DNA from 4 places in the Nonomuraea angiospora genome. Region 1 is predicted to be linked to each of the others. Evidence: riboswitches for the same ligand, from Rfam matches in the RefSeq annotation. Region 1 holds a riboswitch; each other region holds the start of a gene.
The links. Region 1 has a riboswitch for cyclic di-AMP ahead of H4W80_RS26890 (C40 family peptidase). Riboswitches for the same ligand answer to the same signal wherever they lie in the genome.

Region 1 (6,876 bases):
CTGCGGGCGAGCGAGTCGATGGCCACGGCCAGCGCCAGCACCGCGGCGGTCACCATGAACCGCACCGAGGAGTCCACGCTGAGCAGGTACATGCCGTTGGAGATGGCCTGGATGACCAGGACGCCGAGCAGCGCGTCGTAGGCCCGCCCGCGCCCGCCGAACAGCGAGGTGCCGCCGATGACCGCGGTGGCGATCGCCATGAGCAGGATGTCGCTGCCGCCCGAGCCCTGGTTGACGGCCGACAGGCGGCTGGCGGCGAGGATGCCCCCGGCCGCCGCCAGCGTGGAGGCCAGCATGAACGCGAGGATCCTGATCCTGGTGACGTTGATGCCGGCGCGCCTGGCGGCCTCGGCGTTGCCGCCGACGGCGTACAGGTGCCGCCCGAACGTGGTGTGCCTCAGCATGAGGTCAAGCAGCACCACCAGCGTCCCGAAGATGATCAGCAGGAGCGGCACGCCGCGGTCCGCCGACATGACGATCACCGCCGCGGCGAGCAGCACCGCCAGCCCGCCCGCCTTGGCCAGTGACCACCACAGCGGCGTCACCGGCAGCCCCGCCACCAGCCGCAGCCTCCTGACCACGAGCGACGCGCCCGCCGACCCGGCCACCAGGGCCGCCGCGAGCGTCCACGCGAGCCAGCCCGGCAGCCAGGTGTCGCTCAGCTTGGAGATGAACCCGGTGAACGGCAGGTTGATCGTCCCGCCCTGCCGCAGCAGGTAGAGCAGCAGGCCGAGCCAGCCCATCAGCCCGGCCAGCGTCACGACGAACGACGGCATGCGCAGCTTGGTCAGCATCAGGCCGTGCAGGAACCCGATCGCCGCACCGACGGCGAGCGCCAGGAGGATGGCGAGCAGCGGGTTCCAGCCCTGCTTGACGTGGACGATCGTCATGATCGTGGCGCACAGGCCGCTGACCGAGCCCGCCGAAAGGTCGATCTCGCCGAGCAGCAGCACCATGATGATGCCGAGCGCGATCGTGCCGGTGGCGGCCATCTGGAGCACGAGGTTGGTGAGGTTCTCGGGGGACAGGAAGCGGTCGTTGAGCGTGCTGAACACGATCGCGATGGCGATCAGCCCGCCGACCACCGGCCACGCGCCGACGTCCCCCTGGCGCAGCCGCTCGACGGCGACCTTCGGCGTGTACGGCCTGCGGACCAGCGTGTCGGTCATGCCCCTGCCCCCGTGATCGCGGCCACGATCTCCTCCTGGGAGGCGGTGGCGGTGGTGAACTCACCGGCGTTGCGGCCCAGCCGCAGCACCACGACGCGGTCGCTCACCGCGCGCACGTCGGCGAGGTTGTGCGAGATGACCAGCACCGCGAGCCCGCGCTCGCGCAGCCGCCCGATCAGCGCCAGCACCTGCGCCGTCTGCTCGACCCCCAGGGCCGCCGTGGGCTCGTCGAGGATGACCAGCCGCGGCTCGCCGATGAGCGCCCTGGCGATGGCCACCGACTGCCGCTGGCCGCCCGACAGCATGGCGACCGGCACCCTGATGTCCCTGATGCGCACGTCGAGCTGGCCGAGGAGGTCGCGGGTCGCGCGTTCCATGGCGATGTGGCGCAGCAGCGAGCCGCGGCGGCGCTCGGTGCCCAGGAAGAGGTTGGCCACGACGTCGAGGTTCTCGCAGAGCGCGAGGTCCTGGTAGACGGTCGAGACGCCGAGGGCCTGCGCGTCGTGCGGGTTGGCGATCCTGACCGGCGAGCCGTCCACGGTGATCGTGCCGCTGTCCGGCGTCACGACCCCCGAGATGGCCTTGACCAGCGTGGACTTGCCCGCGCCGTTGTCGCCCATGAGGGCCACGACCTCGCCGGGGCGCAGGTCCAGGCGGGCCCCGTCGAGCGCCTGGACCGCTCCGTACCGTTTGGAGATGCCTGTCGCCGAGAGCATCTACTCGATGCCCTGCTTCTCGCAGGCGGCCTTGACCTCGCCCGTGCAGAGCTGGGCGGCGGTGTAGAAGCCGTCCTTGACGATCGTGTCCTTGACCTTGTCGGCCGTGACGGGGATGGGGTCGAGGAGGAAGGCCGGGATGTCGGCCGCGCCGTTGTTGACCTTGGCGGGGGCGACGGGCTGCTCGCCCTTGGCGAGGGCGACGGCGAGCTCGGCGGACTTCTCCGCCTCCGCCCTGATGTCCAGATATATGGTCATGTACTGCTCGCCGGTGAGGATGCGCTGGACGGCGGCCAGCTCGGCGTCCTGGCCGGTAATCGGCGGGAGCTGCTTGTAGCCCGCGCGCTTCATGGCCGCGATCGCGCCGCCCGCCATGCCGTCGTTCGCGGACAGCACGCCCGTGACGGTGTCCTTGCCCAGCGCGGTGATGGCCTGCTCCATCTCCTGCTGCGCCTTGTCGGGGCTCCAGTCCGGCGTGTCGAACTCCCTGCCGACCTTCACCTTCCCGTCCAGCACGCTCTTGGCGCCCTTCTTGTAGTCGGCCGAGCTGGGGTCGGTGGGGGAGCCGTGGATCATCACGATCTGGCCCTTCGCCGCCGTGCCCCTGGCGGTCATGGCGTCGAGCAGGGCCTGGCCCTGCATCTCGCCCACCCGTACGTTGTTGAACGAGACGTAGTACGCGTAGTCGATGCCGGAGATCAGCCGGTCGTAGGCGATGACCGGGACCTTCTTCTGCTTGGCCTGGTTCACCAGGGGAGCCACGGCGTTGGCGTCCACGGCGTCGAGCACGAGCACGTCGGCCTGCTGGGTGAGCGCGGCCTCGACCTGTTGCTGCTGCTTGGGAGCGTCCTGCTCGGCGTTGCTGTAGAGGATCTTGCAGTCGGGGCAGAGCGACTTGACCTTCGCCTCGAACAGCGGGCGGTCGAATGCCTCGTACCGGGTGGTCTTGGACTCGGGCAGGAAGAGCGCGATCGTCCTGCCGCCCTGGCCCTGCGTGGTCGTGGTGGTGGCGCCGGTGCTGTTCCCGGCGTTTCCGCAGGCGGCGGCCAGGAGGACCGCCGCGACAGGGATTGATCGCCATGCTCGGTGCATCGCACTTCGTCCTTCCGGATGTGCCGCCCCTGTGCTTGGTAAGAAAGGTAATTTACTATCAGCCGAGTTGGCTAGGCTCTGCTTCCTCAAGGGAGGGTGAGATGCGGGGAGACCTGGGTAATCCGCGCCTGCTGCGCGTGCTGAACGAGCGCCGCCTGCTCGACCATCTTCAGGAGCACGGCCCCGCCGGACGTACCGACCTGGCCAAGATCACCGGCCTGTCGAAGCCCACGGTGTCCGCGGCCCTGGCCGGGCTGGAGGAGGACGGGCTCGTTCACGTCGTCGGCGAGGTCTCCGGCCGCCCGGGGCCGGTCACGTCCCTGTACGACGTCAACGCCGCCGCCAGCCACGTCGCCGGCGTCGACATCGGGCGGGACTGGATCAGGGTCGCCATCGCCGACCTGCGCGGGACCCTCGTCGGCCGCAGGGACGGGCGCAACACCGCCCTCACCTCCGCCGAGCTGGCCGTCCTGGTCGGAGAGTTGTGCCGGCTCGCCGCCGACGAGGCGGTCGTCGACTGGGACGCCGTCGCCTGCGCCGTCGTCGGCTCGCCCGGCGTGTACGACCCGGAGCTCGGCCGCCTTGAGTTCGCCCCCAACCTGCCCGGCCCCGACCTGGCCGAGCGCCTGCGCGCCGCGATGGGGGCCGACCTCGTCATCGAGAACGACATCAACCTGGCCACCGTCGGCGAGCACGTGCACGGGGCGGGACGCGGCAAGTCCAACTTCGCGCTGGTGTCCATCGGCACCGGCGTCGGGATGGGCATCGTGATCAACGGCGAGCTGTACGTGGGCGCCCGGGGAGCGGCGGGGGAGGTCTCGTACGTGCCCGCGGCCGAGGACCCGGCGCCATCGGCCGGTGACGCCCTGGCCCACGGCGCCACGGAGGCGGTGACCGCCGCCCCCGGGGTGGTCCGCAGGGCCCGCGCCGCCGGGCTGCGCCTGGAGACGGCCAAGAAGATCTTCGACGCGGCGGCCGAGGGCGACGCCGTCGCCCGCTCGGTGGTGGAGTCCGAGGGCCGCCGCATCGGCGAGCTGCTGGTGGCGGTGGCGGCCGTGCTGGATCCGGAGGTGATCGTGCTCGGCGGCGGCGTGGGCCGCAACCTGGACCTCCTGGGGGAGGCCATCGAGGCCCGCATCGCCGAGTTGGGCCCGCTGCGGCCGTCGGTGGTGGCCAGCACGCTGGGCGACAGCGGCGTCCTGCTGGGCGCGGTGGCTCACGCCAGGACCCGCGCCTGGGACCTCATCTTCGACGCCCGCCTCCCCTGACCGTCGCGCGGGGAGGCGGACGCCGGAGGGTCCCTACAGGGTGGCGGTGAGGGTGGTGGGCGTGCTGAGGCGCTGTTCCTTGAGCTTGGACCAGAGTCGTACGCCCTTGGGGTCGGGGCGGACGCCACCCACGAAGGAGTCTCTGCGCCAGGAGCTCAGGCGCTCTTCCTTGACCACGTCACCCGTGCGCGGAGCGTGGACCATGTAGCCGGGCCGGGAGATCATCCCGACGTGCCCGAGGCCGTGGAAGAAGACGAGATCGCCGGGTTTGAGGTCCTTCCAGGCGATCTTCTTGTCGAACGCGGCGTACTGGTCGGCCGCGACGCGGGGGAGTTCGATCCCGGCGTGCTCGTACGCCCTGAGCATGAGCCCGGAGCAGTCGTATCCGCTCGGGCTGGCGCCGCCCCACACGTACGGGGTGCCGCGCTTGCTCATGGCGAACTTGAGGGCGATCTTCCAGGCGGGCTTCGGGGCCTGTTTCGCCTGGATCTTCTTGATCTGGGCGCCGGTCAGAGTGGTGAGGTCGTCGATCTTGGTGGAGGCATGGGCTGGGGAGGCCAGGAGGAGCCCGGCGGCGCCCGCCGCCAGGACAATGGCGATTCGAGACAGGGGTCTGTCCTTCCATACGGCCGGCCGGGTTAGCTGACGGGCTCGGGCCTGGAAGTAGCCCTACGACATGGGATGCCGATTCGCCCCAGAGGGAAGTGGGTCCCCGACTCCACGCAGCGGCTGCGCGGATTAGGCTGGTCGGGACTTTAACGAAACGGTCAAAGAACCGCAATACGGACAAAGAGGGCGTCCGGAAAATGAGATGAAGTGTTCGTCAGTCGAGACGACGCGGTAAGGTACCGCCCATGGAGTCGCGTAACATCCGTCTGGCCGTCATCCCCGGCGATGGGATCGGCACCGAGGTCGTGGCCGAGGGGCTCAAGGTCCTGGAGGCAGTGGGCACGAAGATCGAGCCCACGCACTACGACCTGGGAGCCGCACGCTATCACCGTACCGGCGAGACGCTGCCCGACGCCGTGCTCGAAGAGCTGCGCGGCTACGACGCGATCCTGCTCGGCGCCGTGGGCGACCCCAGCGTGCCGCCGGGCATCCTCGAGCGCGATCTGCTGCTGCGGCTGCGCTTCGAGTTCGACCACTACGTCAACCTGCGCCCGGTCAAGCTGTTCCCCGGCGTGGCGACCCCGCTGGCCGACACGCCGCCGGAGAACATCGACATGATCGTCGTCCGCGAGGGCACCGAGGGCCTCTACGCGGGCACCGGTGGCGCCATGCGGCGCGGCACCCCGCACGAGATCGCCACCCAGGAGTCGCTCAACACCGCCTACGGTGTCGAGCGCGTGGTGCGCTACGCGTTCGAGAAGGCCGCCACGCGGCCGCGCAAGAAGCTGACGCTCGTCCACAAGACCAACGTCCTCACCTTCGCCGGTGACCTGTGGCAGCGCACGGTCAACCGCCTGGCGGCGGAATACCCCGACGTCACGACCGACTACTGCCACATCGACGCGGCCTCGATGTTCTTCGTGACGCAGCCGGAGCGGTTCGACGTGGTCGTCACCGACAACCTGTTCGGCGACATCATCACCGACCTGGGCGCCGCCATCGCGGGCGGCATCGGCCTGGCCGCCAGCGGCAACATCAACCCCGAGCGGTCCGCGCCGAGCATGTTCGAGCCGGTCCACGGCAGCGCCCCCGACATCGCCGGCCAGGGCAAGGCCGACCCGACCGCGACCATCCTGTCCGTCGCCATGCTCCTCGAGCACCTCGGCCTGCACGCCGAGGCGGCCAAGGTCGAGCAGGCGGTCGCCGATGACATCCTCGAGCGGCTGGCCGGCTGGGCGGGTCGCACCACGCACGAGATCGGTGACGACATCACCGCGCGAGTATCCGGCTAGGACCGCCTAGCCCCAACGCGCCTGGTGGTCCGGAGAGGGCCGCCAGGCGCTTTTTTGCGTCCAAAAGGGCTGATCGCCCCATTGGCCGCTTGCCATCCCATATAGCGAGACAATAGGAAGTACGGGGCTGCCTTCCGGGCAGCGCCCGCCCATCAGCACCGATCCGCAGATTTCTGTAGATTTGGGCAGATTCGCAGAGAGAAGGACCGACGTCATGACCATCGCTCAGAAGCTCAGCTTCGACGTGCAGCTATCCGACCACGCTCGCACCGCGGCCGAGCGGGAGCAGGTACTGGCGAACCCCGGCTTCGGGCAGACCTTCACGGATCACATGGTCTCGATCGACTACACCGAGGGGGAGGGCTGGCACGACGCCAGGCTCCTGCCGTACGGCCCGCTCTCGCTCGACCCGGCCACCTCGGTCTTCCACTACGCGCAGGAGCTGTTCGAGGGGCTCAAGGCCTACCGCCAGGCCAACGGCTCGATCGTCGCCTTCCGCCCGTACGCGAACGCCGCCCGCTTCAACCGCTCCGCGCTCCGGATGGCCATGCCGGAGCTCCCGGAGGAGGCGTTCGTGGAGTCGCTCGAGCTCCTCGTCCAGACCGACAAGGAATGGGTGCCCACGACCGAGGGTCACAGCCTCTACCTGCGCCCCTTCATGATCGCCACCCAGGCGGGGCTCGGCGTCAACTACCCGTCGAAGTCGTACAAGTACATGGTCATCGCCTCC
Region 2 (6,876 bases), 4.2 Mb from region 1:
ATGGCCGACGGCGGCGGCGCGGTGCCGGGGTCACGGCGGGGAACACTGACCTTGGTGCCGCGCGCCTTGAGGCGGCGCTCCAGCAGGGCCTGCTTGGCCGGTGAAAGGGAGCTCCTGGTCACGCGTCTTTCTCCTCGGAACACGCGGTGGTGCACGTACACGTACGGAGGTCCGCGGCGAGGACGCGGAGGTGTTGCAGCCGGGGCGGCGAAGCCTGATGAGGCCGTGGGAACGCTCCCACGAGGGAGGCTAGGTTTCGGCTCCTTCGAGGTCAAGGGCTAGATCCGCATTTCCGGATGCCCAGCGTGGTCTAACAAGAACAATTCGCGATGTGCGCACGTCGCGCCCGCTATTCCGTGCGCTTCATCTTTCGGGTTCTTGACAGTTCGGAAACATCTCCGTCATATATCTGGGAGCGCTCCCACGGCCGGTCATCATCTTTGACCTGCGCCTGCAAGGAAGCCGGGCACTTGCGCCCTTGACCCGCGCGTCAAAGGCGGGATCCCGCCGCGACGAATCGGACGGCAGCGTCGTGGACGCCGGCCTGCAGGGCAAGGGTGTTCAGCCGATCGCCGACGGTCTCGGCTGGTGGCCGGGTTTCGGCAATGTGACCGCATTCCAGACCGAGGGCGAGCTGGTGTTGTTCGACACCGGCAGCGCGTTCTCGGCGGCGAAATTGCACGAGGATGTCCGGGGCTGGACGCGGGCGCCGCTCACCACGGCGTTCTACTCCCACGGGCACGTCGACCACGTCTTCGGGACGGGGCCGTTCGAGGAGTCAGGGCCGCCGCCCGGACGTCACCTACACCGGCGCGCTGACCGTGCGGCGCGGCGGGCTCACGTTCGACCTCGTCCACGCCAAGGGCGAGACCGACGACGGGACCATCGGTTACATGCGCGAGCACAAACTCCGGCGACCTGTTCCTCTGGGTGACGCCCAGCTGCGGCAACCCGCAGAAGGCGCAGCGCTATCCCCGGGAATGGGTGCACGCGCTGCACCGGATGGCCGCCATGGACGCCGAGATCATGCTCCCCGGCCACGGCGTCCCCGTCTTCGGCCGCGACCGCATCCGGCAGGCGCTGCTGGAACGGCCGAATGGCTGGAGTCGCTCATCACGCAGACCCTGCGACTGCTGAACGAGGGCGCCCGGCTCGACGAGATCGTCCACTCCGTGAAGGCGCCGGAGCAGCTGGCCGACCGGCCCTATCTGCGGGCGCGTTACGACGAGCCGGAACTCGTCGTACGCAATCTGTGGCGCCTTTACGGCGGCTGGTACGACGGCAACCCGGCCCATCTGAAGCCCGCTCCCGAGGCGGCGCCGGCGAAATCGGTCGCCGAACTGGCGGCCTTGGGCGCACGCCCTCGCGGACGCGGCGCTCAAGGCCCTTTCCGAAGGTGACGAGCGGCTGGCCGGACATCTGGCGGAAATGGCCGCCCTGGCGGCTCCGGACGACGCGGGAGTGCATCGCGTACACGCGGAGGTCTTCTCCGCCAGGGCGGCCGGCGAACCGTCCCTCATGGCGAGGGGCATTTTCGCCTGGGCCGCCGCCGAGTCCAGAAAACGCTCGTGGCGACCGGCCGGGCGCCTGCGCGGGGTCAGGCGCGCTCGAAGGGGAGCACTTCCGTCAGATGGAGGATCAAGGCCCCGGGGTTCCTGGTCTGCGTCATGATCCTGCCCGGCCCGGTGAACTCGAAGACCAGACCTTCGCCCGACTTGAGCGATTGGACCGTCTTCCCTTCGACCGCCCGGCGCAGATTGCTCTTGACCGTCTCGTCGTAGGCGACCAGGTGCCCGGAGTCCACCACGACCTGCTGTCCGGCTGCCAGCTCGATCACGTCCATCGCGCCGTAGCAGCCGAGCACGACGACGCCGTCGCCCTGCGCCTTGATGAGGAAGCCGCCCTCGCTGCCGATGAGGTTGGACATGCCGCCCCACTTGGTGGCGATCTCCACGCCGTCGCTGGACGCGATCCACGATCCCCTGGTCAGCAGGAGCGCGTTGCCGCCTCGTACCTCGGCGGCCTGGACATCGCCTGGCAGGTGATGCGCCACGTCCACCCAGCCGCCGCCTTCCGGAGCGGTGTAGCGAGTGGTGAACAGCGACTCCCCGCCCAGCGCCGAACGCGCCAGCCCGCGCAGCAGACCGCCCTCCACCTTGGCCCGGAGCTGGACCCCCGCGCTCGTCGCGTACATCGCGCCGGCCTCGACGCGCAGGGTCTCCCCGCCGTCCAGATGGCAGCGCGCGACCGCGAACGAACCAGGGTGACGGATCTCGGTCTTCATGTACCCCTCCATCCCGATCATCTTGTCCGGAGCGACTCTGCTGTACGGCCGTACACGATTCGTTGACAAGGCGTAAACGCGGCCAGGCCCTGGCGGCCACCGCCGGGAGGTGGAACGGCGCAGTACCCCCGGGGGTATATTGGGCGCGGAGGTGGTCCGGGTGGAGATGGACGCGACCGTCCTGAGGGACGCGCTGACGCGACTGAAGCGGGCCCATGGCCAGCTCGGCGGGGTGATCGCGATGATCGAGAACGCCGAGGACTGCGAGAAGGTGCTGACGCAGCTGGCGGCGGTGTCGAAGGCGTTGGACCGGGCCGGATTCAAGATCATTTCGACTGGGTTGCAGCAGTGCCAGGTGGCGCAAGAGCGGGGCGAGGAGCCGCCGATCAGCGTGGAGCGGCTGGAGAAGCTGTTCCTCGCTCTCTCGTGACCACGTGATCGGGCGGGGCAGGGCACCCGTACGTTCTCTTGATACCCCCTGGGGTATTTGCCGAGCGAAAGGAGACAAGCAGATGACGATCCAGGTCGAGGTGATCGAGACCTCCTCCCTGGGGGACCGCAGCTATCTGGCCCATGACGGGCACGTCGCGGTGGTGATCGATCCGCAGCGCGACATCGACCGCGTCCTCGCCGTGGCCGGTCGCCTGGGGGTGCGCGTCAGCCACGTGGTGGAGACCCATCTGCACAACGACTACGTCTCCGGCGGCCTGGCGCTGGCCCGGGTGACCGGGGCGGCGTACCTGGTGGGCGGGGCCGAGGAGGTCGGCTTCGACCGCGTGCCGGTCGCCGACGGAGACCGGATCGCCGTCTCCGAACGGATGTGGCTGGACGCCGTGGGCACGCCGGGACACACCTTCCATCACCTGTCCTACGTGCTGGCCGGTCCGGACGGGCCGGAGGGGGTGTTCACCGGCGGATCGCTGTTGTTCGGCGGCACCGGGCGTACCGACCTGCTGGGCGCGGAGCACGCCCGCACCCTGGCCCGCCACCAGCACGCCTCCGCGCGGCGGCTGTCCGCCCTGCTGCCCGACGGCGCGCGGCTCTGGCCCACGCACGGGTTCGGCAGCTTCTGCGCGGCCACGCAGTCCGACACGTCCGCCTCGACCATCGGCCGGGAGAAGGACGTCAACCCGGTGCTGCGGATGGAGGCCGACGACTTCGTCGCCCACCTCCTGGAAGGGCTGGACGCCTTCCCCGCCTATTACGCCCACATGGGCGCGCGTAACGCCGCCGGCGCGGAGCCGATCGACCTGACCCCTGCACGACCTGCAGACAGCGCGGAGCTGCTGGCCCGCCTGCGGGCGGGCGAGTGGGTGGTGGACCTGCGCTCACGCAAGGCGTTCGCGGACCGGCACCTGGCCGGCACGCTCAGCTTCGGCCTGGACGGGCCGATGGCGACCTGGCTGGGCTGGCTGGCTCCCTGGGGCACGCCCCTCACGCTGCTCGGCGAGTCGGCCGAACAGGTCGCCGCCGCCCAGCGCGAGCTGGCCCGCATCGGCATAGACCGCCCGGCCGCCGCAGCGACCGGCTCCGTCGAACAGTGGGCCGGGCACGACCAGGGCCTGATCGCCGAGCTGGCCACCGCCAGCTTCGCCGACCTGGCCGCCGCCCGCACGAGCGAACCACCCACCGCCCGTGCGAGCGACCCGGCTGCCGCCCGCACGAGCGAACCAGCCACCTCCCGCGTGGGCGAGCCGACCACCTCCCCTGCGGGCGAGCCGGCCGGTGGTCCGCTCGTCCTGGATGTGCGGATGGGTAACGAATGGCGGGCCGGTCACGTGGCCGGCGCCGTGCACATCCCGCTGCCCGAGCTGCCGGGACGCCTGGCCGAGGTGCCGGAGGGAACGGTGTGGGTGCACTGCGGCACCGGCTATCGGGCCGCGGCGGCCGCGAGCCTGCTGGCCCGCAGCGGCCGCCAGGTGGTCCACATCGACGACGCCTACTCCCACGCCGCCGACGCCGGCCTGCCCATCACCGCCCCCGACGAGGAGCCCTCTTGACCACCTTCGGCGCCGGCGACGCCGGGACGCCTGCCAGAATCCGGTGACACGACGGGGCCGATCGACGTGCACGCCCCCTGAGAGACCGACATGCGCGCTCCCGGAGAGACCGACGTGCACGCTCCCAAGAGGGACCGACGTGCACGGCCCCGAAGCGACCGACGTGCACGCCCCCAGAGGGACCGACGTGATCGCCCCCGGAGGGTTGGAGAGCCGCCCGTCGGCCCGGCTCCCGTGACGCGCCCCTGAGGCTCCACGTGAGCGCGCCGAGTGAACCGCCGTCGTCGCGTGCCAGGTGCCGGGCGTCAGCGGTACCGCGGCGCCCTTCGGGTTCCTCCGCCCAGGGCCGCATGTACGGCCGAGCGCTCGAGCCGAGCGGCGGTGTGCTTGCCGTGCCCGACAGCCCAGCGGACTCCAAAGGACGCGGCTGGAGTCACGATTACGGCGTTTAGTCACAATGGCAACGCAAGAATGGCCTGCCTCACCGGTGCCGAGATCATAAAGGCGTGGAAGCGACACCCCAGATTTTTTGCCAAGTGCCAGATCCCTACAGGCACGGCATTTCAGCGCCGCCAAGTCGCCGACACCCGCGAATCCGATTTGCACTACTTGCAATATCTATGGGTATATGTCTATCTTTTGCCTAGTTGGGGCACAGATGTGGTGCCCTTTCGCCGCATCGTTGCCGCTTCGTTGACCGGACCGCGCGCTGCCCGAAGAAGCTCTTCGCGGACAGCGTCCGGCCGCCGAATCCGCGCCTCGCGGAACCGGGGACCCACGTTCTTGGGGTGAATCGGACGCCAGCTCAGGCTGCGCCATGTAGGGCACTTCCAGGCCCGAACCCGTCAGCTAACCCGGTAGGCGGTATGGGAGCAAGGAGTCAATGCCGTCATGTCCAAGCCTCGGCTTGCCACAATCGCCTGCGTCCTCAAGAATCGCCGCGATCTCCTCACCAAGTATCTCAGCTTCGTCGTCGCCGGTGCGATCCTCGCCGGAGCCTTCGCCGTCGCCAGCTTCGCCTTCGCATCACCCGCCGCGCACAACCCGGCGCAGGTGACTCATCAGGGAGCCGGAGCCTTCACCTACGGGCTGGACATCTCCAATTACGAGCCCCTGTACGACTGGAATGCCAGCCCGGCCAAGTTCGGCATCATCAAGGCCACGGAAGGCACGAACTTCCGCGATGCCTCATTCGCCAGGCACTGGCGCGCGCTGGGCGAGAAGGGGATCGTACGCGGGGCGTACCACTACGGCCACCCCCGCAACAACCCCGTCGCGGAGGCCGAGCACTTCCTGTCCGTGGTGAACGCGCAGCCCGCCGAGGCCGGCGACCTGCTGGTCCTCGACCTGGAGACCTCGGACGGCAGATCCGTCGCCGAGGTCAACGCCTGGGCCAAGACGTGGCTGTCGTACGTGAAGGACAGGACGGGCATCACCCCGATGTTCTACAGCGGCTGGAACTTCGCCGACAAATACGGCAAGGGCCTGGCCGAGTACCCGCTGTGGGTCGCCCACTACAGCAAGGCCAAGGGGGCGGTCACCCCGCCCGCCGACTGGAAGTCCTGGACCATCCACCAGTACTCCGAGTCTCCGGTCGACCAGAACGTCTCCGCGCTGACCGCCGACCAGTTGCGCGGCCTGGGCCGCCCCACCGCCTGAGCCGGGCCCGCACGGCGAGAGCCGTCGCCGCGGGTCCGCAACCGCGCTCCCAGGTGAACGACTCCCCGCGCAACGTGCTCCTCCTGGCCCGAAGGAGCACGTTGCGCCGGGAGTCGGCCAGGGAAGTGCCGATGGCGCCAGTGAACTCCCCACCCGGCCGCGGAAGTGCCGATACCGCCGGTGAACTCCCCGCCCGGCCGCGGAAGCGCCCATGCCGCCGGTGAACTCCCCGCCGGGCCGCGGAAGTGCCGGTTAACTCGCTTCCCACAGTGGCGGCCGGGCTGATCGTACGGGAGGTCAACCCGCACAACCGGCGCGAGAGCCTGATGCGGCTGACGGATGAGGGACGCCGCATCGTGGACGAGGTGACCGCGCGCCGCAGGGAGGAGATCGGCGCGATCGTGGCGCGGATGTCGGCCGGGCAGCGCCGGGCGCTCATCTCGGCGATGAACGCCTTCAACGAGGCGGGCGGCGAGCCACCCATGACCGTGCCGAACCCGCTGGGCTGGTCCGCCGTCTGAACTCCGGACCCCGCGCCGCCGCCATCCGGTGCCCGCTGGGTACGTCGAGGCGGCCGGAAGCCGTGATGGGCCGTCAGATGGACGGGGTGGGGAAGCTCTCCGGCGTGGTCAGGCCGGTGCTCTCCAGGAGGCGCTGGTGGTTGAGCACCGCGGCGTTGGCATTGTGCAAGATTTGCATTGGGCAAGACTGCCGGAGCCCGCGCCTGCGGCTGAGCCGCTGGTGGGCCATCGTGACCAGCTTGGTCTCACCGTGGCCGGCCAGCACCACCAGCATCCTGAACTGCGGCAACGTGACCCTGTCCCCGACCGTCCCCAATGACCTCACCGCGACCGCCACCAACAGCCGCGACCCCGTCAACACCGCCGTGACGACAGCCGAAAGATCCTCTCCCCCCGTCTGGAGGTCATCGTC
Region 3 (6,876 bases), 6.3 Mb from region 1:
CTGCGCGCGGCTGGCATGGTGGGCGGCTCCTTGGCGAGGTCGCGGGCGGTTCGCCACGGGTCTTTCCCCGGTGGCGGGCCGCCGCACTCGCCGCACCGGGACCGCGGCCGAGAAGGAGCCGACGCGGGGGTGAACGCGACGAGCGCGCGTCCCGTTGCGGGACGCGCGCTCGTTCGGCGCCGGGCAGGAGGCGCCGAGGGGGAGGCTGGAGGCCTCGGGGGAGGTCCGGTCAGGAACGGTACTGCGGGTAGCCGTAGCCGACGACCTGGGACTTGGGACGGACGCGCTCCTCGACCTTGCCGTTGCCGGTGTTGCCCTCGACGGTCGAGATGGTGCCGTCGCCGTTGTCCTTCTCGACGAACCCGACGTGGTTGATGTCGTTGAGGTCCTTGCTGCCGCTCCAGGCGAAGAACACGACGGCGCCGGGCTTGGCCTCGGTGCCGAAGCGGTGGTTGGCCTGGAACCACTTGGCGTGGGCGACGGTCCAGGCGTCCCAGCCGATCTGCGGGCGGGCGCCGGTCTGCTCGCCGACCCAGGAGACGAACATCGCGCACCAGGCGGCGTTCAGGTAGTCGGCGCGGCTGCCGCCGTCACGGGCGATGGTCTCCGCGGCGCGCTGCGAGCTGGCGTACCACCGCTGGAACTTGGTGCCGCCGCCGGCCGCGTTCTCGGTGATGCCGACCTGGGACTTGGCGAGCGCCAGGACCTGGGCGGCGGTGACGCCGGCCTTGGCCTCGCGCGAGCGCTCGGCGTGGTCGGCGACGGTGGCGGTGTCGATCGGCTGCTTCTCCGCTGCGGTGGCGCTGGTCATGTGGGCGCCGAACGCGGTTCCGAGGATGGTTGCGCCGAGAAGGGCGCGGGCGATGTTGGTCTTCGCAGCAGAGGTAAAGCGGAAGGTGGCCATCGAGGGGGTTTGCTCCTTGCTTCCATGCCGCTTACCGGGTTAGCTGACGGGTTCGGGCGTGGAAGCTGCCCTACGGCACCGAAGTGCCGATTCACCCCAAAGGACGTGGGTCCCCGGTTCCGCCCGAGGGCGGATTCAGCGGTCACAGGACGGTCCTGTGATGTGTCTTGCGATGGTCGGACAAGTCCGGACAAACCGGACGTATGTCTCAAGAATGCCTTAAACGTAATGCATAAGGCAAGAGCGTTACAAATCGATAAAGGCCCAGCTAGACGACCTGCCTCCGGGCCTCGGCCAGAAGCCCCATCATGGCAAGGGATTCGTCGAGCGGCATGATCGAACTTTCGGTCCTGCCTTCGGCCGTCGCGGCCCGGACCTCGCGGAGCTCTCCGGCGTAGCCGTTGTCCGCCGGATCGAGGGTGTACTCCTCCGGCTTCATGGAAGGCCCGGACAGCCGAATCCGCGGCGTAGCCCAGAACGGCGCCTGGAGGTCCGCCCGCATCTGAGTCCCTACAACACTGGCCTGGTTCGGGTAATTCCCGAGCAACGAGGTCTCCACGAGAGCCTTCCTGCCACCCGGGTAGAGCAGGACGCCGCCGGCCTCCGCGTCGACGCCGTTGGGCGCCAGAGCGCCGGTGATCCGCAGGTCGGAGGGCATGCCGAGGAGCAGCTGGGCCAGCCCGAACGGGTAGATCCCGAGGTCCAGGAGCGCCCCGCCGCCGAGCTCCGGCGCCCACAGCCGGTGCTGCGGGTCGTAGGGCTTGGCGAAGCCGAAGGAGGCGTGCACCGAGCGCAGGTCGCCGAAGCGCTCGTCGGCCGCGATCTTCTGGATGAGCGGGTTGAACCTCATCCACATCGCTTCCATCAGGAACACGCCCGCCTCGCGTGCCAGGCGCACCATCTTCTCCGCGTCGTCCACGGTGGCGGCCAGCGGCTTCTCGCACAGCACGGCCTTGCCCGCGGCGATGGCGACCTCGGCCACCTCCAGGTGCTGGGCGTGCGGCGTCGCCACGTAGACGGCGTCCACGGCCGGGTCGGCGCAGAGCCGCTCATAGGAGTCGTACGCGGACTCCGCCCCCAGCGTGGCGGCCAGCGCCTGCGCCCGCCCCAGGTTCCTCGATCCGACGGCGGCCACCCGCATGCCGGGTTCGGCCGCGATGGCCTTCCCGACGGTCCGCGCGATATTCCCTGTCGCCGCTATGCCCCACGCAAAATCCCGCACGCGGGAGATCGTAGACGAATCAGGTCATGTTGAACGTGTCGGGGTCGGGTCCGATCCGCTGGCCCCTGCTCATCGCGCCGATGGCGGCCATGTCCTCGGCGTCGAGGATGAAGTCGAAGACGCCGATGTTCTCGGCGATGCGCGCCGGGGTGACCGACTTGGGGATGGCGACGTGGCCGAGCTGCAGGTGCCAGCGGAGCACGATCTGCGCGGGCGTCTTGCCGCACTTGTCCGACAGCTTGGCCAGCGCCGGGTCGTTCAGCAGGCCCTGGCCCTGGCCGAGCGGGCTCCACGCCTCGGTGAGGATGCCGTTGGCCTCGTGGAAGGCGCGCAGCTCGCGCTGCTGGAAGTAGGGGTGCAGCTCGATCTGGTTGATGGAGGGCACGAGGTCGGTCTCGTTCATGAGGCGGGTGAGGTGGGCGATGGTGAAGTTGGAGGTGCCGATGGCCTTGGCGCGCCCGTCACGGTAGATCTTCTCGATCGCCTTCCACGCCTGCACGTACTTGTCCTGCTGCGGCACCGGCCAGTGGATGAGGAAGAGGTCGATGTAGTCGAGGCCGAGCCGGGCCAGGGACTCGTCGAAGGCCGCCTCCGCGCGGCCGTGGTCGGCGTTCCACAGCTTGGTGGTCACGAACAGCTTGCGGCGCGGCAGCTCACTTTCGCGTACGGCCTGACCCACGCCCTCTTCGTTGCCGTACGCGGAGGCGGTGTCCACGTGCCGGTAACCGGCTTTGAGCGCGGTCGTGACGGCCTGCGCGGCCTCGTCGGCGGGGACCTGCCAGACGCCGTAGCCGAGCTGCGGGATCTGCACGCCGTCGGTGTTGAGCATGAGCGAGTTCATACCCTCCATTGTTCACGTCGCGTTTCTGGTGGCTTAAGGCGGCGGGGCTAGCTTGAAGCGGTCGTGAACGGGCCATCACCCGGCGGGGAGGACAGGAGTGGTCGAACAGGCGTCGGCCTGGGTGGAGTCACCGCTCCAGATGCTGTGCGCCGTCGAGGCCCATCACGCGGGCGTGCTCGGCCCCGAGACGGTGGTCGTGCCGCGCGCCGGTCTGCGGCCGCTGAAGGCCACGCGCCGGGAGCTGAGGTCTCTCGGGCTGCCCGACGGCCTGGAGCTGGCGGAGCCGCTCGAGCGCATGCCCAGACGCGTGCAGGCCGTCGGCGACGCCTTCTCCGGCAGGGTGCAGCTGCGCTGGCTCACCTCGCGTCCCGGACGCATCGTCATCGTGGACGACGGGCTGGCCACGCTCCGGCTGCTGGAGCTGCTGGCCGCGGGGCCGTACCGGCCGCTGCTGCGGGCCAGGGCCCAGCCGACGAAGCTGCGTTCCGCGCTGGGCCTGGCGGCCGCGCTGCGGCTGCGCCTGAGCGACGTGTCGGTCTTCACCGCCCTGCCCGTGGACGAGGCCCTGGTGGAGGGCGTACGGCGGGCCGGGATCAACCTGGTACGTCACCAGTTCGCCTGGTTGCGTGCCCAGCCGCCCAGCGCGGAGGGGCCCGCGGAGCGCACGGTCGTCCTCGGCACCTCGCTCGTCCGGAACGGGCTCGTGCACCGCGGCCACTACCTGCGCTGGCTGACGGAGCTGGCGGCCCAGGAGCCGCTCGCGTACTACCCGCACCGCCGCGAGGACCCCGTGGACGTGGCCCTGATCAGGGAGCGCCCCGGCATCACCGTGCACGACGTGGGCGCGCCGGCCGAGCTGACGCTGCGCGGCCTGGACGCGAGCCAGCGCGTGCTCAGCCTGCCCTCGACCGCGATCACCTCGCTGCGGGTGCTGCTCAGCCCGCGCGGTGTCACCGTGGAGCCCGTGGACGTTCCTGACGACTGGTGGACCAGCAGGGCGGCCCCCGCCCTTCGCTCGCATCTGACAGGAGTGTCCGGTTGAAAGTGTTGGCGGTCGCCGACTCCGACTCGTATCTGAAGTGGGCGGCCTGCCTGCTCGGCGACCTTCCCCCCGGCGGCACGGCGGAGCTCGTGGTGGTACGCACGCCGATCGCGCCCTCGCCGGAGCAGATCGCCGCCGCCGTGGGCGGTCTGGAGCCGCCGCCGGTGATCTCGGCGCGGTCCGTGCGGCGGCTGGCCGAGCGCACGCGTCCGGACGTGGTGCTGGTGGCCTGCACGGGCCCGGTGGTGGACGTGCTGGTGGCCGACGTGCTCGGCGACCTGCGGCCGCGGCCGGTGTTCGTGAGCGGGCTGCCGGGCATCTCGGTGCCGGCGACGGAGAAGGCGTGGCTGTTCCGCAGCGGGTGTGACCTGTTCGTGGTGCACAGCGAGCGTGAGGTGGCCGAGTTCTCCGAGATCGCCGGCCGGCTCGGCGGGGGAGGGGCGGTGGGGCTGGCCAGGCTGCCGTTCCTGCGCTCCGACGTGGTCGCCGGGGGCGGGAACCGGGTCGTGTTCGCCACCCAGGCCAAGGTGCCGCGCGAGCGCCCGGACCGCGAGCGGATCCTGCTGGCGCTGGCCGAGCTCGCCCGGCTGCGGCCGGAGCTGGACGTGGTGGTCAAGCTGCGGGCCCTTGAGGACGAGCGGCAGACGCACAACGAGCGCCACCACTACCAGCGGCTGTGGCGGGAGATGGGCGAGCCGGGGCGGGTGGAGTTCGCGGCGGGGTCGATGCACGACCAGCTCGAACGGGCGGCCGGGTTCGTCACGGTGAGCTCGACGGCGGCGCTGGAGGCGATCGCGCTGGGCGTGCCGTCGCTGGTGCTGGAGGACTTCGGCGTCAGCGCCGAGATGATCAACCTGGTGTTCGAGGGCAGCGGGCTGCTGGGCACGCTCGACGACCTGGCCGAGGGCGGTTTCCGGGCGGCCTCTCCGGAGTGGTGCGAGGCCAACTACTTCCACCCGCCGGCGCGCAACGACTGGGCCGGGCGGCTGGCCGGGCTGGTGGCGGGCGGGCCGCGCGTACCGGCCCGGTCGCTGCTGGACGGGCCGGAGCACGCGGCGGCGCGGCGGCGGGCCAGGCTGCGGGTGGAGGTGCATCCCTCGATGCTGCGGGCCGGCTACCGGGCCAAGCGCCGCGTGCGCCGCTACCTCAGGGCCCTCGGCTGACCGCCGCCTGAGGCGCGGCTCACCTGCGCCGGTTCCTCCAAGGGGCCGCCTGGGCGCGGCTCACGCGCGCTTGTTTTCCCGCAGGACCGCCTGGGGCGCGGCCGTTCGCGCTCCTTTCCGCCGAAAGGACCGCAACCCCGGACGGCGGGAGAGGGTCCCTCCCGTCGCCCGGGGTTGCGGTCCCACGGGAAGCGCGGCGGCGGGATCGGCCGGGGAAAGCGGTCGCCTGGGACGCGCGGTGGCCGGGCGGGCCGCGGTGGGTAGCCGGATCGGCCGGGGTCGCGGTCCCCGAGGAAGCGCGGGGGCCGGAGGTCTCGCCACCGGTCCCATGACGAAAGGCCGCAACCCCCGTCGTCGGGGTTGCGGCCTTGTCGTGGGCTGTCAGATCGCCGAGCGGATCTTCCGGCGCAGCCGGGTGAGCGCCGTGGGCCGGGCCACCAGGCCGAGGGTCTCCAGGCGCTTGCGCTTGAAGTAGCGGGCGTCGAACTCGATGCTCGCCGGCCGCAGCTCCGGATACGTCTCGGCCTGCATGCAGTAGCCCACCGCCCGGACGAGCCCGCGCAGGTCCACCGCCGTCGGGTGCTCGATGCCGCCGTCCGGCGACAGCCGGGGCAGCAGCGCGTCCACGATCGTGACCGGGATCCGGTTGCTGTTCTCGTACGGCGCCAGCCGGTCGAGCACCAACTCCGTGCCGTACGAGGCCACCTGCAGCCCGAAGTAGCGCTGCGCGGTCAGCAGCCCGGTCGAGAAGCAGCCCACGACCAGTTCGGGCCGCAGCGCCGCGAAGCACACCTCGGCGGGCACGCTCTCGGCGGCCACCGACAGCCGGACGCCCAGGGGTTCGGCCGCGGCCCGCAGTAGCTGGGCGTGGCGCCGCCCGGCGGCCGGGTGCGGCTTGAAGACGATGTCGGTGTAGCCGCGGGCGGCCAGGGCCTTGAGCATCGTCTCGTGCAGCGCCGCCTCCTCCTCCGGGGTGACGATCTCCAGCGCCGACAGGTACTGGCCGAGGATCATCGCCTGCCCGGGCCGCATGTCGGGGGCGGTGGCGGTGACCTCGTGCACGATCGACATGAACCGCTCGTCCGGCAGGATCGAGGGCGCGACGTCGTACTCGCTGAGCAGCAGCGGGGTCAGGCCCGGCACGAGGTCCAGGTGGAGCAGGCGGCCGATGCGGCGGTAGATCTCCGCCGGCAGCGGGTCGCGGGTGGGGCCGTAGCTCATCAGGCCGTCGGAGTAGACGGTGATCGGGCAGTCGCGCACCAGCCCGGCGATGGTCCGGGCCGGGGGCACCGCGATGGACTCCAGCACCAGCTCCTCGACCCCGTCCAGACCCCAGACCGAGCGGAGGAGGCGCTCCATCATCGGCACCTCGATGACGCGGGCGCGCCAGTCGGAGGGGTGCAGCGGCGCGATGAGGTCGTTCCACGAGTGCACGGCGTCGAAGCGCGAGCGCAGCACGGCGAAGCCGGGCGACTTGTCGAGCGGCGCCGTCACCTCGGGGATGGCCGCGTTGTTCGAGACGATCAGGACGCGGCGCCCGTCGCCGAAGCGGCCGTCGTCGATGGCCGCGGCCAGCGACATCGCGCCGAACAGCGTCGAGGCGTAGAAGACCTTCACTATGTCTCCTCCCGGTCGCGGCGGACCCGGACGTGCGGGCTGGGCGGCAGGTCGGGCACCAGGGCCCGCAGCGTGGTCTCGCGTTCG
Region 4 (6,876 bases), 360 kb from region 1:
TACGCCAGCGCCTGCGGACGAACTCGCGGGCCCAGATGCCCTCGATCTCCGTACACGAGGCCTACCCGGGGCATCACTGGCACCTGTCGTACATGGCGGGCAACCCCCGTACCGTCAGGAAGGTCTTCCGCACCCCGTACTTCACCGAGGGCTGGGCCCTGTACGTGGAGAAGCTCCTGCACGAGCAGGGCTACTTCGACACCCCCGCCACCGAGCTGGCCCACCTGGACTGCCGGATCTTCCGCGCCGCCAGGATCGTCGTGGACACCGCGCTGCACTGCGAGGACATGTCGATCGAGGAGGCGGAGACGTTCATGGCGACCAAGGCGTCACTGTCGCCGGGCACCGCTCAGGGCGAGGTCAACCGCTACTGCGCGTGGCCCACGCAGGCGCCCTCCTACCTCACGGGCGCGATCGAGATCGACCGCATCCGGCAGTCGTTCCAGGGGTCGCTGAAGGAGTTCCACGACCGGATCGCCGGGTCGGGCGGGCTGCCGCTGGGCCTGGCGGAGCAGGCCGCGCTGTCATAGGCGGCGAGGGAACGCCGGGGGGTTCAGCGCGCGCTCGACCACCGCGTTGAGCTGCTCGTCGGTGAGGACGGCCGGCTTGCCCACGCTGAGCCCCCGGACGTACACCTCGCACAGCCACTCCAGCAGCCGGGTGGCCTCGAACGCCTCCTCCAGCGTCGCCCCGACGGTCACCCCGCCGTGGTTGGCCATCAGGGCGGCCTTCTTGCCCTCCATCGCCGCCCGGACGTTGGCGGCCAGCTCGGGCGTGCCGTACGTGGCGTACTCGGCCACCTTGACCACGCCGCCGAGCAGCAGCGCGTTGTAATGGACGGGTGGCAGCTCGGTCATGGTGGTGGCCACGATCGTGCCGAACACGGAGTGCGTGTGCACGATGGCCCGGGCGTCCGTGGTCGTGTAGACGGCCAAGTGCATGGGGGTCTCGCTGGACGGCTGCAGGTCGCCCTCGACGAGGTAGCCCTCGACGTCCACGACCGGGCACATCTCCGGGGTCAGCCGGTCGAGCGCCGCCCCCGAGGGGGTGACCGCGACCAGGTCGCCCTCGCGCACGCTCAGGTTGCCGGACGTGCCGATGACCAGGCCGAGCTCGACCGCGCGCCGGCCGTACTCGCACAACTGCTCGCGCAGGCTACTCATGCGTTCGCAATGTAATCGGTCGTCCGAATTACTACAACCGATCGAGCGCCTGGAGCATGAGGCGCTCGACGTCGACGCGTCTGAGCCGGCCCGGGTAGAGGAGCAGGTGCAGGCTGAGGCCGTCGACCAGGGCGAGCAGGTGCTCGGTCAGGTCGTCCAGGTTGTCGTCGGTGCGCAGCTCGCCCGCCGCGCGGGCCTGCGCCAGCAGGTCGCGTACGACGGCGCGCAGCTCGTCCGCCTCCGTGCGCTGGACCTCGGCCAGGCGCTCCGAGGCCAGGCTGCGGCTCCAGAAGCTGACCTCCAGGCGCGACTCCTGGGTGCGCTCGGCGTCCAGCGGCAGGTTGTCCAGCAGCAGCTCGCGCAGCGCGGCCAGCCCGCTCGCGCCCTCGACCTTGCGGGTCAGCCGCTCGCGGATGCGCTGGTGCGACTGGCGCAGCGCCGAGAGCAGGATCTCGTCCTTGTCGGCGAAATAGTGGGCGAGCACGCCGTTGGAGTATCCGGCCTCCTTGGCGATGGCCCGGGTGGTGGCGGCGTCGATGCCGTCCCTGACGATCACCCGGCGGGCGGCTGACAGGACCTCGCGCCGGCGCTCGTCGTGATCGACGATCTTGGGCATCGGCTCCTCCATTGACTTTTTATTCGGACGTCTGTCTATTTAGACTATGACCGTCGCCACCGTCGGCGTCCACATCGTCGACATTCTCGCCAGGCCCATCGATCACATCCCCGAGGGCCAGGACACCGTACTGGTGGAGCAGATCCGCCTCACCGCCGCCGGCGCAGCCGCCGGGACCGCCGTCGACCTGGTCAAGCTGGGCAACTCCGTGATCACCATGGGGGCCGCAGGCGACGACGAGCTGGGCGACTTCCTGGTGGCGGTGCTCGCCAAGCGCGGCGTCGACGTCTCGCGCCTGGTGCGCAGGGCGGGCGAGCAGACGGCCGCGTCGATCCTGCCCATCAGGCCCGACGGCGGGCGGCCCAGCTTCCACGTGCCCGGGGCGAACCTCGGTGTGACGTACGCGGACCTCGACCCCGACGTGCTGCGTGGCGTGCGGGCGATCCACCTCGGCGGGATGGACGTCACCTTCGGCCTCGGCGACCCGGCGTTCTTCGCCCTCCTGGACGAGGTACGCGCGTCCGGCACCGTCATCACCATGGACCTCCTTTCGGAGATGCCCGACTTATTGGGAATGGCCCGCGCTTTCCTGCCGCACGTGGACTATGTGCTGCCGAACGAGTTGCAGGCCCTCCTCATGACCGGCGCCTCCGACGTCGGCGAGGCCGCCCGGGCCCTGCTGGCCGACGGGCCGCGCGGCGTGCTGGTCACGCTGGGCGCGGCGGGCAGCCTGGTGGTCACGCCGGAGGGCGCGGAGGCGGTGCCCGCGCTCAAGGTGGACGTCGCGGACACGACCGGCTGCGGGGACGCGTACTGCGCGGGGTTCCTGACGGGCCTCCTGCACGGGCAGGACGTGCTGACCGCGGCCCGCTGGGGCACGGCCGCCGCCGCCCGCGTCGCCACGGGGCTCGGCTCGGACGCCGGCCTCATCGATCTCGACTCGACCCTAAGGACTCTCGGATGACCGACGCAGAACTCCGTCAGCGCGCACTGAAGGTCGTCCCAGGCGGCATGTACGGCCACCTCAACGCCGCCCTCTTCGCCCCCGGCTTCCCGCAGTTCTTCGAACGCGGCGAGGGCTGCCGCCAGTGGGACGTGGACGGGCGCGAGTACATCGACTTCATGTGCAGCTGGGGCCCGGTCGTGCTCGGCCACCGCCACCCGCGCGTGGAGGAGGCCGCCGCCCGGCAGGCCGCGCTCGGCGACTGCCTCAACGGCCCCGGCCCGATCATGGTGGAGCTGGCCGAGCTGCTGGTGGACACCGTGCCCAGCGCCGACTGGGCGATGTTCTCCAAGAACGGCACCGACGCCACCACGCAGGCGCTCATGGTCGCCCGCGCCGCCACCGGGCGGACCAAGGTCCTGATGGCGCACGGCGCCTACCACGGGGCGGACCCCTGGTGCACGCCCTCCCCGGCGGGCACCACGCCCAACGAGCGGGCCGACCTGGTGGAGTTCACGTACAACTCACTGGAGTCGCTGGAGGCCGCGGCGGCGACCGTGGAGGGCGACGTGGCGGCGATCATCGTGACGCCGTTCAAGCACGACTCGTTCGAGGACCAGGAGCTGGTGGAGCCCGCCTTCGCGCGGGGCGCCCGCGCCCTGGCCGACCGGCTCGGGGCCGCGCTGGTGATCGACGACGTGCGGGCCGGGTTCCGGGTCGACCTGCGGGGGTCCTGGGAGCCGTACGGGGTGCGGCCCGACCTGACCGCCTGGTCGAAGGCCATGGCGAACGGCTACCCGATCGCCGCCGTCACCGGCACGGACGCGCTGCGCGGACCGGCGCAGACGCTGTACTCGACGGGGTCGTTCTGGTTCTCGGCGGTCGCCATGGCGGCGGCCAAGGCGACCATCGAGACGCTGCGCGACACGGACGGCATCGGCGCCATGGAGCGCGCGGGCACGCAGCTGCGCGAGGGGCTTTACGCGCAGGCCAAGTCCCACGGGTTCGTGGTGAACCAGACGGGGCCGGTCACGATCCCGTGGCTCAGCTTCGACGGTGACGCCGACCTGTCCATCGCGATGTGGTGGAGCGACGCCTGCCTGCGGCACGGGGTCTACCTGCACCCGTGGCACAACTGGTTCATGTCGGCCGCGCACACGGAGGCCGACGTGGCCAGGGCGCTGGAGGGCACGGACCAGGCGTTCGCGGAGACCCGTGCCCACTTCGGCTAGGCGGCGGTGAGCTTGCTGATCTCGGCCACTTCGGCTAGGCGGCGGTGAGCTTGCTAATCTCGGCCACTTCGGCTAGGCGGCGGTGAGCTTGCTGATCTCGGCCACGACGGCCGGCCAGAGCGGGCGCGGCAGGTCGTGGCCCATGCCCGGGTAGGTCACCAGGCGGGCGCCAGGGACGGCCGCGGCCGTCGCCTGGCCGCCCGCGACCGGGACGAGCTGGTCCGCCTCCCCGTGCAGCACCAGCGTGGGCACCCGCACCCCGGCGAGCCCCTCCGTGCGGTCGCCCGAGGCCATGATGGCGGCGAGCTGCCGGGCCGTCCCGCCGGGGTCGAAGCAGCGGTCGAACGCGAGCCCGGCCAGCAGGGTGATCCGCTCGCGGTCCAGCTCGTATCCGGGCGAGCCGATGACCGACCAGGTGCGCACCGCCTGGGCCATGACCGCTTCGCGCTCGGCGGGGGGCGCGGCCATGAGGATGGCGAGCGCGGCCTCGGTGGGCGGGGCCGCCGAGGGACTGGGAGTGGACATGATCGAGGTCAGGGTCAGCACCCGGTCCGGGTGGCGGATGGCCAGCGCCTGGGCGATCATGCCGCCCATCGACGCCCCGACCACGTGGGCGGCCGGCCAGCCCAGCGCGTCCATGAGTCCCGCCGAGTCGTCGGCCAGATCGTCCAGCAGATACGGCGAGGGCGCCCCCATCGCGGGAACGCCCTGGTCGTGGAAGTGGGTGGACAGGCCGGCGTCGCGGTTGTCGAACCGTACGACGTGGTGTCCCTGGTCCGCCAGCAGCTCGCAGAGCCCTTCATCCCAGTGGATGAGCTGCGCGCCGAGCCCCATGATGAGGAGCAGGGGGCGCCCCTCGTGCGAGCCGAAGCTCTCGTAGGCGATTTCGATGCCGTTCGCGGCTACGCGGGTGGTCACGTGGACCAGAATGACATTCTGGTCCACGTCCGTAAAGTTCAGACCTTGAGGAGATTGCGGACGCGGTCGCCGGCAAGCGCCACGCCGCCGCCCACCGCGGCCACGGCGCTGGCCACGACGGCGCCCGTGCCGGAGCTCCACTCCCCGGTCTCGCGCGCCGGAGGCAGCGCGAGACCGGCGGCCGCCGGGGGCTCGGCCGGGTTGTCGTCGTGCTCGGCGTAGGCGCCGGTCGAGAACGGGACGGGGTAGTTCTTCTTGCCGGGACCGTCGCCCCACTTGGTGATGACGTAGTCGACCTTGATGTGCCCCTGGCCGCCGACGCCGTCGACGCCGAGCGTGTCCATGTTGAACGTGCCGCCGGTCAGCTCCGCGAACGTCTTGCCGTCCAGGTCGAGCATGACGCCGTTGTTGGAGGGCACGCCCGGGCCGCGGTCGCCGACGAAGAAGGGCAGCTTCTTGCCGTCGTGGATCACGTAGCCCTCGGTCATGAGCGGCCAGCTCGGGCTGGCGGCCAGACCTTTCTGCATGGGCTTGCCGCTGGCGGGCAGACCGGTGTCCCCGGCGCGGCCGGAGGCGTCGTCCCAGAAGTACGAAGCGGTGGTCGAGCCCTTGAGCAGGACCTTCTCGTCCGTGTTGGAGTCGGCGTGGGCCGCGGTGCCGGCGATGGTGAGGGCGCCGACGGTGGAGGCGGTGAGCAGAGCCAGGGTACGCAAACCAGAACGTGCAGACATGAAAAGTACAGTCCTTCGCGAGGGGGCAGGGAGATTGCGCTCGCTGAAAAAGGGCGTAGCAGGGGAAAGCACCTGACAGGGGGAGAGCTACGCGGAGCGCGAAACGAGCCTGGAGAAGGGACCGCTCAGAGGGCGGCCGTCATCACGCTGTATGGGTGTTCTACGTGATCATTCAAGTTCTGCATGTGTCCTCTCCATCTCGCCTACCGGGTTAGCTGACGGGTTCGGGCGGTGGAGTTGCCCTACCGACACAAGGTCGGATTCACCCCAGGGAGGTGGGTCCCCGGCTCCCGAGTGATCGGGATTAGGCGCCAGCCGGCTGGTCCCCTTGTGTGGTCCACGCCACCGGCTGGTAAGTGGGCATCACTCTAACCACGTATTCCGGACAAACACAAACAGTTCGTCATGAATCGGTGTAAAGATCTACCTGCCCCCGGCATAGAGAAAGGGGGCACGGCATTGCCGTACCCCCTGGAAATTACCGGCCTCAGCCGCCGCTCTTGCGCCTGAACGATCTTTTACTCGCAGCCGGACCGTGCGTCCCGTGGATCTTCGATGGGTCGCCGCCCTTGCCACCCGCGCCCGAGCCCGCGTGCTGGCCGCGCTTGCGTTCCAGCGCCTCGCGGAACTTGCGCTTCATCTCGTCCTCGGGAGTCTCGCTGACTTCCGGCTCCGGTGTTTCCGCCATGAGGACCTCCATGGTGTTGGGGACTATCACAGCTTCGCATGGCGCCGCTTATGACGCGAAACTGGCCTCGACCCTGCGCTGCGGCGTGGCGAAGGCGTCACCCTCAGGAGCCACCGAGCCCGCCCGCCCAGGTAAAGGGGAACCACTCCGATCCTGGTGTTGTGTTGGAGCGGCCCAGGAAATAGACCCGGCATGTCCGCCACGACCGCCACGTCCGCAGCCGCGTCATGAGCCTCCTCGGCCGCGACCTGGCGGTGGACCTCGGAGGGTCCCGCACGCGGATCTACGTCAGGGGCAAGGGCATCGTGCTCGACGAACCCTCCGCGGTGACGATCGACGGCCGTACCGGCAAGATCATCGCGTACGGCGCGGACGCGACCGGCGAGGAGACGTGCTGGCCCGTCAGCGGCGGCCTGCCGGCCGACGGCGACCTCACCCGGCGGATGGTCAAGCACTTCCTGAGCAAGGTGCACCGGCGCCCGCTCGCCAGGCCGCGCCTGGTCATGGCGCTGCCCGACGGCTCCACGCCGATCGAGCGGGCCACGCTGCGCGACGTGGCGTACGAGGCGGAGGCCAGGCAGATCC

Region 2: it holds a riboswitch for cyclic di-AMP, as region 1 does, so the genes downstream of both, H4W80_RS08340 (glycoside hydrolase family 25 protein) here and H4W80_RS26890 (C40 family peptidase) in region 1, are expected to answer to the same signal.
Region 3: it holds a riboswitch for cyclic di-AMP, as region 1 does, so the genes downstream of both, H4W80_RS56415 (CHAP domain-containing protein) here and H4W80_RS26890 (C40 family peptidase) in region 1, are expected to answer to the same signal.
Region 4: it holds a riboswitch for cyclic di-AMP, as region 1 does, so the genes downstream of both, H4W80_RS64635 (hypothetical protein) here and H4W80_RS26890 (C40 family peptidase) in region 1, are expected to answer to the same signal.

What each region holds. Positions count from the first base shown of each region.
Region 1 covers NZ_JADBEK010000001.1:5,981,116-5,987,991, reverse strand. The annotation lists gene H4W80_RS26910 (sugar ABC transporter permease) at 1-1,169, opposite strand, end outside; gene H4W80_RS26905 (ATP-binding cassette domain-containing protein) at 1,166-1,885, opposite strand; gene H4W80_RS26900 (sugar ABC transporter substrate-binding protein) at 1,886-2,977, opposite strand; gene H4W80_RS26895 (ROK family transcriptional regulator) at 3,079-4,245, shown strand; gene H4W80_RS26890 (C40 family peptidase) at 4,279-4,680, opposite strand; cyclic di-AMP (ydaO/yuaA leader) riboswitch at 4,858-5,000, opposite strand; gene H4W80_RS26885 (3-isopropylmalate dehydrogenase) at 5,100-6,146, shown strand; gene H4W80_RS26880 (branched-chain amino acid aminotransferase) at 6,361-6,876, shown strand, end outside.
Region 2 covers NZ_JADBEK010000001.1:1,820,202-1,827,077, forward strand. The annotation lists gene H4W80_RS08300 (non-ribosomal peptide synthetase/MFS transporter) at 1-122, opposite strand, end outside; gene H4W80_RS64435 (MBL fold metallo-hydrolase) at 638-934, shown strand; gene H4W80_RS63475 (MBL fold metallo-hydrolase) at 931-1,137, shown strand; gene H4W80_RS63480 (alkyl sulfatase dimerization domain-containing protein) at 1,173-1,400, shown strand; gene H4W80_RS64440 (hypothetical protein) at 1,408-1,671, shown strand; gene H4W80_RS08325 (TIGR00266 family protein) at 1,598-2,284, opposite strand; gene H4W80_RS08330 (metal-sensitive transcriptional regulator) at 2,451-2,714, shown strand; gene H4W80_RS08335 (MBL fold metallo-hydrolase) at 2,797-4,284, shown strand; cyclic di-AMP (ydaO/yuaA leader) riboswitch at 5,019-5,162, shown strand; gene H4W80_RS08340 (glycoside hydrolase family 25 protein) at 5,176-5,943, shown strand; gene H4W80_RS08345 (MarR family winged helix-turn-helix transcriptional regulator) at 6,213-6,464, shown strand; gene H4W80_RS60400 (hypothetical protein) at 6,538-6,876, opposite strand, start outside.
Region 3 covers NZ_JADBEK010000001.1:12,291,591-12,298,466, forward strand. The annotation lists gene H4W80_RS56410 (YoaK family protein) at 1-17, opposite strand, end outside; gene H4W80_RS56415 (CHAP domain-containing protein) at 230-904, opposite strand; cyclic di-AMP (ydaO/yuaA leader) riboswitch at 918-1,055, opposite strand; gene H4W80_RS56420 (Gfo/Idh/MocA family protein) at 1,173-2,126, opposite strand; gene H4W80_RS56425 (aldo/keto reductase) at 2,146-2,967, opposite strand; gene H4W80_RS56430 (hypothetical protein) at 3,065-4,009, shown strand; gene H4W80_RS56435 (DUF6716 putative glycosyltransferase) at 4,012-5,172, shown strand; gene H4W80_RS56440 (polysialyltransferase family glycosyltransferase) at 5,554-6,789, opposite strand; gene H4W80_RS56445 (glycosyltransferase family 2 protein) at 6,789-6,876, opposite strand, start outside.
Region 4 covers NZ_JADBEK010000001.1:5,616,333-5,623,208, forward strand. The annotation lists gene H4W80_RS25460 (DUF885 domain-containing protein) at 1-530, shown strand, start outside; gene H4W80_RS25465 (class II aldolase/adducin family protein) at 525-1,163, opposite strand; gene H4W80_RS25470 (TetR/AcrR family transcriptional regulator) at 1,195-1,779, opposite strand; gene H4W80_RS25475 (carbohydrate kinase family protein) at 1,826-2,743, shown strand; gene H4W80_RS25480 (aminotransferase class III-fold pyridoxal phosphate-dependent enzyme) at 2,740-3,954, shown strand; gene H4W80_RS25485 (alpha/beta fold hydrolase) at 4,027-4,872, opposite strand; gene H4W80_RS64635 (hypothetical protein) at 4,911-5,603, opposite strand; cyclic di-AMP (ydaO/yuaA leader) riboswitch at 5,789-5,924, opposite strand; gene H4W80_RS25495 (DUF5302 domain-containing protein) at 6,091-6,291, opposite strand; gene H4W80_RS25500 (rod shape-determining protein) at 6,519-6,876, shown strand, end outside.